Regions from separate parts of the Mesorhizobium sp. M8A.F.Ca.ET.208.01.1.1 genome, predicted to be linked through region 2. Evidence: predicted binding sites of a transcription regulator. Region 2 holds the regulator's gene; each other region holds the start of a gene.
What was found. The regulator PhoB, encoded in region 2, activates phosphate uptake and scavenging genes when phosphate is short. The targets are predictions, from matches to a motif close to TGTCATNNANCTGTCAT.
Positions count from the first base shown of each region.

Region 1 (3,940 bases), on a different contig from region 2:
GCCGGTATTCAAGGCGCTGACACTCGATGCTTCGGTGATGCATGTCGACGTCGCCGGCGATATCTCCGAGCCGCGCCCCGATGTCGCCGGCTTCGACGTGGGCGAGGACCGTTTTGCCGCGTTGCTCGACTTTGTCGAAGCGAGTTTTCAGCAGGGACCGAGCGGCCCGATCGTCATCGACAATGCCGCCTATTCCAATTTCGACCGTTTTTATGAGGCCAATGGCCGTTTCAACGCGCTGATCGGCTGCAACACCTGGGCTGCGGCCGCACTGCGCACTGCCGGCCTGCGCACCGGCTGGTGGAACCCGCTGCCGGCATCGCTTGGGTTGTCGATGCGGCTGTATAATTAGCTTTGCCGCAGCTCCTTTCAGCGACGGATGACCTGCTGCTGTTCCCAGCCGTAAAGCCAATCCAAATCCGCCGCGAGCTTCTCTCCTGGCCGCGTCGCCAGGACCAGATTGCGCGCCAATGCCACCGGTCCCTGGGCGTGCCAGGCGAGGCGGTTGAGCGCGCCGCGTTTCAGTACCTTTTCGATGCGCGGTCGTCTCAGCTTCTCCCAGATGGTGAGGCTTTGCGTCAGGTCGCCGGGGAAGTCGGCGACCAGGCTGGCGAGCATCGCGGCGTCCTCGATCGCCATCGCGGCACCTTGTGCCGCGAACGGCGTCATTGCGTGCGCGGCGTCGCCGATCAGCGCGATGCCGGCTGGCATTGTCCAAGGCTGTCTCTGTTCGACGGTATGCAGCGGCCAGGTCAGCCACGGGCCGGCTATTTCCACCAGCTTCACGAGTCCTGGCGCGGTGCCGCGCATGGCGGCGGCGAGTATGCCGGGATCGGCATGGCCGGACCAGCCCTCGGTAATGCGCTCGCCTTTGGTGAAGGCGACGAGGTTGAATGCGTCGCCCTTACTGACGGGATAGACGACCATGTGGAAACCCGTATGCAGGAAAGTCGTGACGCAATCGGCTGCACCGATCGCGGCGAAGGCCCGCCCGGCGCTGCTGTCTGCCGCGACGGTGGTGCGCCAGGCCAACTCTCCCGAAAAACGGCTTCTTGGCGATGCCATCCTTTGTGCATCGACAAGCTCGCGCACCGACGACCAGACGCCATCGGCGCCGACCAGCAAGGAGCCTTGTTCCTCCGCCGTATTGCCACCGATCTCGACGGTCGCCGTGACACCATGGCTGCCAGTCGCAATTCTTTGGACGCGCGCCCCGACGGTGAGATGGATATCAGGTATCTCGGCAACCCGTGCCATCAACGCGCTCTGCACATCGGCCCGGTGGGCGACGAGATAGGGCGCGCCCCAGCGGCTCTCGCCGGCTTCCCCTAGCGGCACGCGCGCCAGTTGGCGCAACGTCCTTGCGTCCTTCAATACCACGGCCTCCGGCCTTACCACCGCCGACAGCAGTCGGTCGAGCACGCCGAGTTGACGAAGGATGCGTGTCGCATTGGGAGAGAGCTGGATGCCCGCGCCGACCGCTTCAAGGCGCTGCGCCTGCTCGAACACCTGCACGGGATAACCGCGTTCGGCGAAGGCAACCGCCGCGGTCAGTCCGGCAATGCCAGCTCCGGCGATGACGACTTGCCGGGAGCGCGTGTCGTCCATCCGGTTTGCCGCGAAAGGCTTCAGGCGGCCTGGTCGATGTAGAGGCAGCCCGCGGGCAGGGTTTCCGTCGCCTTCAGCTTTGGCGAATAGCGGTAGAGGGTCGAGCAGTAGGGGCAGACTTTCTCATTGTCGTCGCCCATGTCGAGAAACACATGCGGATGATCGAAAGGCGGGTTGGCGCCCGTGCACATGAATTCCTTGACCCCGATATCGATTGCCGGATGGCCCGCATCGTTCTGGAAATGGGGAATGGAACCGCCTGCCATCGTCGTCTCCTTAACGCAGTCTCTCTGCATCTGGATCATATCAAGCCTGTTTGCAAGTTCGATGAAATCAAACTGTCGCAAAAGCCTGTCAGAGAACTGTCGCAAAAGCCTGCCACAGGATAAGTTAAGCCGGTTAACCGGCTAAAGCGGGCGGAAGATCAGGAATCATGAACGAATTGAAGCCGGTACAGAGCGAATTCAACAACGTCACGGCAGCGAGCCCGGAAGGCAATCCGGACCGTTTCGTCAACCGCGAGTTCTCCTGGCTGCAGTTCAATCGCCGCGTTCTCGAAGAATCGCTGAACACCCATCACCCGCTGCTGGAGCGCGTCCGCTTCCTGTCGATCTCGGCCGCCAATCTCGACGAGTTCTTCATGGTGCGCGTCGCCGGCCTTGCCGGCCAGGTGCGCGAGGGCATCGTGCTGAAGAGCCCGGACGGACGCACCCCCGAACAGCAGCTCGAACAATTGCTGCGTGAAGTCGAGCGGCTGCAGGAAGACCAGCAGAAGAGCCTTTCGGCACTCACGGTTCTGCTCAACAAGGAAGGCATCGAGAGCATCACCCGCGATGCGCTGACCAAGGACGAAAAGGTCTGGCTGGAAGAGCATTTCCAGGACCAGGTGTTTCCGGTGCTCACCCCGCTGTCGATCGACCCGGCGCATCCGTTCCCGTTCATTCCCAATCTCGGCTTCTCCATGGCGCTGCAGCTTCGCCACCGCAAGAATGGCGAGGAGATGAGCGCATTGCTGCGCCTGCCGGTGGCGCTGAAGCGCTTTATCCGCCTTCCGGACCGCAAGAACCATGTCCGCTTCATTCCGCTGGAGGAGGCGGTCGGCCTTTACATCGGCAAGCTGTTCCCCGGCTACGAGGTCAAGGGCTCCGGCACGTTCCGCATCATCCGCGACAGCGATATCGAGGTCGAAGAGGAGTCGGAAGACCTTGTGCGGCTGTTCGAAACGGCGCTGAAGCGTCGCCGCCGCGGTTCGGTTATCCGCATCGAGTTCGACATGCTGATGCCGGGGGAATTGCGCGATTTCGTCGCCGGCGAGCTTGGTGTCTCGTCGAGCCGCATCAGCGTGCTCACCGGGCCGCTGGCGCTCAGCCAGATCTCCGAGATCGTCTCCGTTCCCCGCGACGACCTGAAGTTCACGCCCTACAACCCACGCTTTCCCGAACGCATCCGCGAGCATGGCGGCGACTGTTTTGCCGCCATCCGCGAGAAAGACATCGTCGTTCATCATCCCTACGAGTCGTTCGACGTGGTGGTGCAGTTCCTGCGCCAGGCAATGGCCGACCCCGAAGTTGTGGCGATCAAGCAGACGCTCTATCGCACCTCCAACGACAGCCCGATCGTGCGTGCGCTGGTCGACGCGGCCGAGGCTGGCAAGTCGGTGACGGCGCTGGTCGAGCTCAAGGCGCGTTTCGACGAGGAAGCCAACATCCGCTGGGCGCGCGATCTCGAACGTGCCGGCGTGCAGGTCGTGTTCGGGTTCCTCGAACTCAAGACCCATGCCAAGATGTCGCTGGTGGTACGGCGCGAGGACGGCAAGCTGCGCAACTACGTCCATCTCGGCACCGGCAATTACCATCCGGTGACGGCACGCATCTACACCGACCTGTCCTTCTTCACCACCGATCCGACGATTGCCCGCGACGTCGCCCAATTGTTCAATTTCATCACCGGCTATGCCGAGCCGACCGCCGAAATGCGACTGGCGATCTCGCCCTTCACGCTGAGGAACCGCATCCTCCAGCACATTTCAGCCGAGATCACCCATGCGTTGGAGGGGCGGCCGGCGCGCATCTGGATGAAGATGAACGCGCTCGTCGACCCCATCATCATCGATGCGCTCTACGATGCCAGCCGCGCCGGTGTGGAAATCGACCTCGTCGTGCGCGGCATATGCTGTCTGCGGCCGCAAGTGCCGGGCCTGTCGGAGAACATCAGGGTCAAGTCGATCGTCGGCCGGTTCCTCGAGCACAGCCGTATCTATTGCTTCGGCAACGGCCATGGCCTTCCCTCGGACGAGGCGATTATCTACATCTCCTCGGCCGACCTGATGCCG
Region 1 covers NZ_SRUT01000001.1:1,737,111-1,741,050, reverse strand. The annotation lists gene EN851_RS08955 (TIGR02117 family protein) at 1-352, shown strand, start outside; gene EN851_RS08950 (FAD-dependent monooxygenase) at 370-1,608, opposite strand; gene EN851_RS08945 (zinc-finger domain-containing protein) at 1,629-1,874, opposite strand; gene EN851_RS08940 (RNA degradosome polyphosphate kinase) at 2,042-3,940, shown strand, end outside.
Region 1: a site for PhoB is predicted at 1,961-1,977, ahead of EN851_RS08940 (RNA degradosome polyphosphate kinase). Genes of this name have one in related genera too.

Region 2 (3,940 bases):
TCCGGCGTCTCGCTGGCCGTGTTCACCGAAATGACGCCTCCGCCCGGCGACGCCGGCGGCCTGCTCAATGCCATCTACGGCAGCGTGGTGATGACGATCATCGCCGTGATCGTCGGCACGCCGATCGGCGTGCTCGCCGGTACCTACATGGCCGAATACGGCCGCTTCTCCAAGCTCACCACCATCGTGCGCTTCATCAACGATATCCTGTTGTCGGCGCCATCGATCATCATCGGCCTGTTCGTCTACGAGCTGATGGTGCGGCCGATGGGACATTTCTCCGCCATTGCCGGCGCCGTTGCGCTGGCCATCCTGGTCATTCCGGTCGTGGTGCGCACCACCGAGGACATGCTCAACCTGGTGCCGAACGCGCTGCGTGAAGCCGGCACCGCGATCGGCGCGCCGCGCTGGGTGGTCATCAAATCTGTCGCTTACCGCGCCGCGCTCTCCGGCATCGTCACCGGCATATTGCTCGCCATCGCCCGCATCTCCGGCGAGACGGCGCCGCTGCTCTTCACCGCGCTCAACAACCAGTTCTGGTCGAGCAATCTCAACGCGCCGATGGCCAGCCTGCCTGTCACCATCTTCCAGTTCGCTCTCAGCCCCTATGAGGAATGGCAGCAACTGGCATGGACCGGCGCACTCATAATCACCCTGACGGTTCTCGGCCTGAGCATTTTCGCCCGCAGCCTTACCGGACGCAGAGAGGACAGATGAAACCGATGTTGTCCACCGAGTTGAACACGCCCGAAGTGGCCGTGGATAAGGCCAAGATCGAGGTCAAGAACCTCAACTTCTACTACGGCCAGTCGAAGGCGTTGAAGGATATCAGCCTGTCGCTGCCCGAGCGCAGCGTCACCGCCTTCATCGGCCCGTCGGGCTGCGGGAAGTCGACGCTGCTGCGCGTCTTCAACCGCATCTACGAGCTCTACCCGAAGCAGAGCGCCGACGGCCAGGTGCTGCTCGACGGCCAGAACATCCTCGACCGCTCGCAGGATCTCAATCTCCTGCGCACCAAGATCGGCATGGTGTTCCAGAAGCCGACGCCGTTCCCGATGTCGATCTACGAGAACATCGCTTTCGGCGTCCGTCTCTACGAGAAGATCAGCAAGTCCGAGATGGACGGCCGTGTCGAACAGGCGCTGAAGCGCGCGGCATTGTGGACCGAGGTCAAGGACAAGCTCAACGCCAGCGGCCTCAGCCTGTCGGGCGGCCAGCAGCAGCGTCTTTGCATCGCCCGCACCGTGGCGGTGAAGCCGGAAGTCATCCTGCTCGACGAACCAGCCTCGGCGCTCGATCCGCTGTCGACCGCCAAGATCGAGGAACTGATCGACGAGCTGCAGGCCGACTACACGATCGTCATCGTCACCCACAACATGCAGCAGGCGGCGCGCGTGTCGCGCCAGACGGCGTTCATGTATCTGGGCGAACTGGTCGAATTCGACAAGACCGAGAAGATCTTCACGTCGCCTCGCGAGAAGCGCACGCAGGACTACATCACCGGCCGCTTCGGCTGATATCACGCATACGAGGACCAGGATCATGGCCGAACACACAGTCGCAGCCTTCGATGAGGATCTCGGACAGATCAGCAGGCTGATCAGCGACATGGGCGATCTCGCCGGCACGATGGTCGGCGGCGCCACCAAGGCTCTGCTGAATTCCGACAACGCGCTGGCACAGCGCGTCGTCTCCGACGACGCCATCATGGATGCGCGCCAGCGCGAACTCGACGACCGCGCCATCACCCTGATCGCCAAGCGCCAGCCGATGGCCGACGATCTGCGTCATGTCGTCGGCTCGATCCGCATGGCGGGCGACCTCGAGCGCATCGGCGACCTTGCCAAGAACATCGCCAAGCGCGTCGGTTCCGTCGGCCTCACCGCGACGCCGCGCGACCTGTCGCACTCGATCGATTCCATGGCGCAGCTGGTGCTGATCCAGGTGCAGGGCGTGGTCGAGGAATATGCGGCCGGCGATGCCGCCGCCCTCGCCAAGCTCAGGAATGACGACGAACGCATCGACGTCAAATACACCTCGGTGTTCCGCGAACTGCTGACCTACATGATGGAGGATCCGCGCAACATCACGGCTTGCACGCATCTCTTGTTCTGCGCCAAGAATCTCGAGCGCATCGGCGACCATGTGACCAACATCGCCGAGAATGCGTATTATGTGCTGACCGGAACGCAACTGCCCGCCAATCGTCCGAAGCAGGACGAGACGGCGATGTCGGCGCCGGCGGCTTGACGATAGGATGATCTGCCAATGATCGCGCCACGCATCATGGTGGTGGAGGACGAGGAGCCGCTCGGCGTGCTCCTCCGCTACAATCTGGAATCGGAAGGCTACCAGGTCGAGGTGGTGCCGCGCGGCGACGAAGCCGAGATCCGCCTCCAGGAGAATGTGCCCGACCTCCTGGTGCTCGACTGGATGGTGCCGGCTGTTTCCGGCATCGAACTCTGTCGGCGCCTGCGAATGCGGCCCGAGACCGAGAGGTTGCCGATCATCATGCTGACGGCGCGCGGTGAGGAGAGCGACCGCGTGCGTGGCCTTTCGACCGGCGCCGACGACTATCTGGTCAAGCCGTTCTCGACGCCGGAATTCATGGCCCGGGTCAAGGCGCTGCTGCGTCGCGCCAAGCCGGAAGTGCTGTCCAGCGTGCTCAAGGTCGGCGACATCGTGCTCGACCGTGAATCGCACCGGGTCTATCGCAAGAAGAGCGAAATCCGGCTCGGACCGACCGAGTTCCGGCTGCTCGAATTCATGATGCGCCATCCCGGCCGGGTGTTCTCGCGCAGCCAGTTGCTCGACAATGTCTGGGGCGAGACGATCTATATCGACGAGCGCACGGTGGACGTGCATGTCGGCCGGCTGCGCAAGGCGGTCAACAATGGCCGCATGCCCGACGTCATCCGCACCATTCGCGGCGCGGGCTACGCGATCAGGGAAGACTAGGTCGAGGGCGGCTACGCCCCTGACTTCGTCATCCACGAGCGGAGCAAGGAGCGAAGCGACGCGGCGCAGACCCGAGGATCGATGCCGGGACCTCGACGCGTCGCCGCAGTGCAGAATTCTGCACCGTTGCACTCTACGATCGAGGTCACGGCATGGATCCCAGGGTCTCCGCGACGCCGCTTCGCGGCTGCTCCGCCCAGGGATCACGACCTTGAGGGCGCTCGGCCAACCTCCAGCATTGGTGGTGATTCACCGGAGCGTTCGCTCAGGCCACGCTCTTCCCAGCACTGCCTCTCGCCTGCACGCCCGGCGCGAAAATCTCCTGGTCGACGAAGGTCAAGGCGCGCATGGCGCAGCCTTCGCGAATGAGCGGCAGTTCGTTCGGCTCGGTGTCGAAGGAAATCGATTCCGAATGCTGGCCGCCGGCGGTCTGGGCGATGGCCTCGCGCAAGGCCGGCTCGATCAGATCGAAGGCGGCGGCACTGACACCGACCATGGCGACCGGCGCCGGGTCGATCAACGCGAACAGGCTGCCCAGCCCATAGCCCAGCGCCTCGCCCGCCTTGCGATAGGCTTCGCGCTCCGGTCCGTCTTTCTCCCTTGCCGTCGCGGCGAGTGTCCGCATCTGCGCGTCGCTGACATCGGCGACCGGTTCGGCGTCCTCGCCAAGCTGCCTGGCATTACGCCAGATGGCATAGTTGCCGGCGTAGGCCTCGACGCAGCCGCGCCGCCCGCAACGGCAGAGCGCGCCGCCCGGGCGATGGATCATGTGGCCGAATTCGCCGCCCGATGAATGGGTGCCGGTGAACAGTTCGCCCTTGAGCACCAGGCCCATGCCGATGCCGTGCGAGAGCAGGATGGCGATGAAGTCGTCGCGGTAGCGTTGAGGGTCGCGCCAGCGCAACGCCACCGCCATCATGTTGCAGTCGTTCTCCATGGTGGCGGGGATGCCGAATTCGGCTTCGAGTATGTCGGCGAAGGC
Region 2 covers NZ_SRUT01000002.1:885,582-889,521, reverse strand. The annotation lists gene pstA (phosphate ABC transporter permease PstA) at 1-717, shown strand, start outside; gene pstB (phosphate ABC transporter ATP-binding protein PstB) at 714-1,517, shown strand; gene phoU (phosphate signaling complex protein PhoU) at 1,543-2,250, shown strand; gene phoB (phosphate regulon transcriptional regulator PhoB) at 2,269-2,958, shown strand; gene EN851_RS14795 (ROK family protein) at 3,224-3,940, opposite strand, start outside.

Region 3 (3,940 bases), 300 kb from region 2:
GCATTGGCTTCGTCGGCGAACCACATGCTGGAAAGCATCGCGGCAAGCAGGAGGCCGACGCCGAGCACGGTATAGAACCGGCGCAGCGACGTCTGGCGTCGCCAGGTATCGGCCGTCTGGTGAATGCCGTCGGAGGGGGCTGTCACGGAAAGGGTCATGATCGGAGATGCAAAAAGGGCGGTGTTTTGAACACCGCCCCTTCCGATTTCGCCGTTAGCCGCCGATGGCTGCCTTACGGGCTTCGACGATGACGTTGTAGAAGTCGGGCTTCACCGGAACGTAGCCGGTAAAATCGCCGCCTTCGACGCCTTCGAAGCAAGCCTTGTCCTTCTTGGGCAGATCAGTGAAGAAGGCGGTCAGCTTGGCGGTCATGTCGTCGCCGAGCGCGGTGCGCACGACCAGCGGGCCGTTCGGGATCAGGCCCGAGCGCCAGACTTCGACGAAGTCGTTGGGGTCGACGGCGCCCTTGGCGACTTCCTTGTGGAAAGTGCCGGAGGTGTAGCCGTTCTTGAAGTCGCCGATGCCCGAGGAATCGTCAACCGCGACGTCGACCTTGCCATCACGCACGGCCAGAACGTTGTTTTCGTGGCCGCCATTGAACTGGGTCGAAGCGAAGAAGGTCTCGTTCGAAGCGCCAGTGTCCTTCGGAATCTGGGTCAGCGGGATCAAATAGCCGGAAGTCGAATCCGGATCGGCATAGCCGAGCTTCTTGCCCTTGGCCGACTTGATGTCGGTGATCCCCGAGGTCTTCAGCGCCAGGCCGATCGAATAATAGCCGGTGGCGCCGTCGGTCTGCTTGGTGGTGAGGATCGGGGTGACCGCCTTCGGGTCCTTGAGATAGACGCTGGCGTAGCCGGAAGCGCCGAGTTCGGCGAAGTCGAGCGTGCCGCCGAGCAGGCCCTGGATGACGCCGTCATAGTCGGCGGCGGGGAACAGCGAAACCTTTTCGAAGCCGAACTCGGTCTTCAGGTGATCGGCCAGGCACTGGTAGTTGCGCAGCCGGTCGGTTTCGTTTTCGCCGCCGAGAATGCCGACGCGAAATTCCTTCATGTCGGCGGCGTGGGCCATGCTGGTGGCCATGGCGAGCACCGAAACGGCACCGAAAACCATCTTCCTGAACATTGATGTCTCTCCTGTAAGTTCCGGCCCCGCGCCGGCAGCGTTCTTGATCTTGACAAGTGCCCTTGACGCGGGCGGACGATCCAGGCGCTCGCTATGGCCCGTAACGGGCTCAGTACCCCGGGAATGCGGGTTCGAGCGGTCCGGCGGATGCGGCGATTTTCTGCTTGTAGGCAACGCTGGTGGAGGTGATGGCCTCCGATATCTCGCCGCCAGTGCTGTCGGCGCCGTACACAAGACGCACAGCTTCGCGGTTGAGCTCTTCGGGCGGCCCGTCGAAGACGACCTTGCCGGCGGCCATGCCGATGATGCGGTTGCAATAGGTGCGGGCGGTATCGAGCGTATGAAGATTGGTGACGACGGTTATGCCTTCGCGCAGATTGATGTCCTGCAGCGAATCCATCACCACCTTGGCGTTGAGCGGGTCGAGCGAGGCGATCGGCTCGTCGGCCAGGATCACCCTGGGCCGCTGCATCATGGCGCGGGCGATGGCGACCCGCTGCTGCTGTCCGCCCGACAAGGTGCCGGCGGGCTGAAGTGCGGTGCGGGCGATGTCGAGCCGCTCGAGCGCGGCGACCGCTTCCGCGCACTCGGCGCGCGAAAACATGCCGAGAAGGTTGGACAGGGTCGAACGGTGGTTCAATTTGCCGAGCAGCACGTTGGTCAGCACGTCGAGGCGCGGTACCAGGTTGAACTGCTGGAAAATCATGGCGCAGTCGCGCTGCCAGCGGCGCAGCGGCGAGCCGCGCAACCGGGAAACCTCGGCGCCGTCAAAAAAAATCGACCCCTGGCTGGGGTCGACGAGACGGTTGATCATGCGAAGAAGAGTCGATTTGCCTGCGCCCGAACGACCAATGACACCAACCATCTGCCCCTGCGGGATCGAGATGTTGACGTCGCTGACGGCGGTGTTCTTGCCAAATCGTCGGCTGACGCCGCGGATTTCGAGCGTGGCAGAGCTTGCTGACATGGGCTGGTTCCAGTCCGGTCCATATTGATCGTCAGGCACTCGCCTAACGCAGCCACATGAACCTGCCATGTCGCCAGCATGTCAGTTTTGTTACGCTCCACAGATACGACGGCCGCGTCCTGCTGGCGATCAGCCGAGCACCAGCAATTCCTCGAAATGCTTCATGTCGCGGAATGCGCAGAAGGCGGGCGGCTTGATCTCGATCACCGGGGCCTCCCGGCCGAAAAGCGCCAGGCTCTCATCGAACAGCGCCTGCCAGGCAGCAGCCCTGTCGTCGGCGAGACGCTGGATCTGATAGGCGAAGGTGACGTGGAAGACGTAGCCGTCATGGTCGGGGTGCCGGTAGCCGAACGGCACAACCAGTGCATCGCGCCATGCACGCATGATGCGCACATCCTCGTCGGTCGCGCCGGCAACGGTGAGGCCGGTCGGCACGATCTCGACCACCTTGATATTGAACGGGCCGGCGCCCTCGAAACCTCTCAGGCGCTCCAGATAGAGGCGGGTCATGGCGTCGATGCCGGTGTCGAGCGGAACGTCGCGCGGCCAGAAGGGCAAGCGGCGGCGATATTCGATGATGCCCTGGAACAGCGTCATGTGCAGGCTGGAAACCGGCGTGAAGGCGAGGCGGTCGGCGTCCGGCATCGCCATCATCCGATCGCGCACAGCAAGCACAACGGCTTCCGATGGTGAGCCGCTGACCAGATGGCTGACGACGGTATTGCCGGGTTCGATCAGGAAATTGCCGGAAGTGTCATAACGCGTGCCGAGATGTGTCGGCGGCATCGGATTGGAGCCGGCAAAGAATCCAGCGAGCGAGGGTCTGACAGTGTCGGGCATGGAGATCTCCTTGGGAGATGGCGTCCTGTCCGAGTCCTGTGTCAGGGATATGAACAGGACCGCCATATGACGATGATGTGAGCGGCTATGTCTCTTCACCTGACACAATTCCAGGAAAACCGGTTCTCCCTTTTCCTGGAATTGTCCTATCCCTCGTACTTCTCCAGGAACGCCTCGGCGGACAGTTCGCGGAAATCGTCGAGCGAGGCTCGCAGCCTGGCATGGTCCCAATCCCACCAGGCAAGCGCCTGGTAGCGTTCGGCGGTGCGGCGGTCGAAGCGCTCGCGGATCGGTTTGGCCGGCACGCCGGCGACGATGGTGTAGGGCGCGACGTCCCTGGAGACGACCGCTCCGGCGCCAACGGCGGCACCGTCGCCGACGGTCACGCCGGGCAGGACGGTCGAGCCGTGGCCGAGCCAGGTGTCGTGGCCGATGTTGACGCGCTTGGCGCGACGCTCAGCGAAGAATTCGCTCTCATGCTCGGCGTCATCCCAATAGTCCGACGCGCGGTAGGTGAAGTGGTGCAGCGTCGGCCGCCAGGTCGGATGGTTGGTGGCGTTGAGGCGCACGCTTGCCGCGATGTTGGCAAACTTGCCGATGGTCGCGCACCAGACGGCGCAGTCCTGCATCATGTAGGAATAGTCGCCGAGTTCGCTTTCCGACACCCGGCTGCGGTCGGCGATCTCGGTCCAGCGGCCGAGCGTCGAGTTGTGCACCTCCGCTGAGGGGTGGACCAGCGGCGTCTCCGACAATTTCCTGGTCATGCGGCGAGTTTTCCCGGGGCGAAGGCGGTGACGTCGATGATGCGGTCGGCCACCGCCTCGCGCACATCGTGGTCGTGGAAGATGCCGAGCAGGGCAACGCCGGCCAGCTTCTTGGCGGCGATGAGTTCGATCACCACGTCGCGGTTGGTGGCGTCGAGCGATGCGGTCGGCTCGTCGAGCAGCAGGATCGGATGCTCGGTGATGAAGCCGCGCGCGATGTTGACGCGCTGCTGCTCGCCGCCGGAGA
Region 3 covers NZ_SRUT01000002.1:581,062-585,001, reverse strand. The annotation lists gene phnE (phosphonate ABC transporter, permease protein PhnE) at 1-158, opposite strand, end outside; gene phnD (phosphonate ABC transporter substrate-binding protein) at 214-1,122, opposite strand; gene phnC (phosphonate ABC transporter ATP-binding protein) at 1,232-2,089, opposite strand; gene EN851_RS13310 (DUF1868 domain-containing protein) at 2,219-2,929, opposite strand; gene EN851_RS13305 (DapH/DapD/GlmU-related protein) at 3,076-3,693, opposite strand; gene phnL (phosphonate C-P lyase system protein PhnL) at 3,690-3,940, opposite strand, start outside.
Region 3: a site for PhoB is predicted at 2,168-2,184, ahead of phnC (phosphonate ABC transporter ATP-binding protein). Genes of this name have one in related genera too.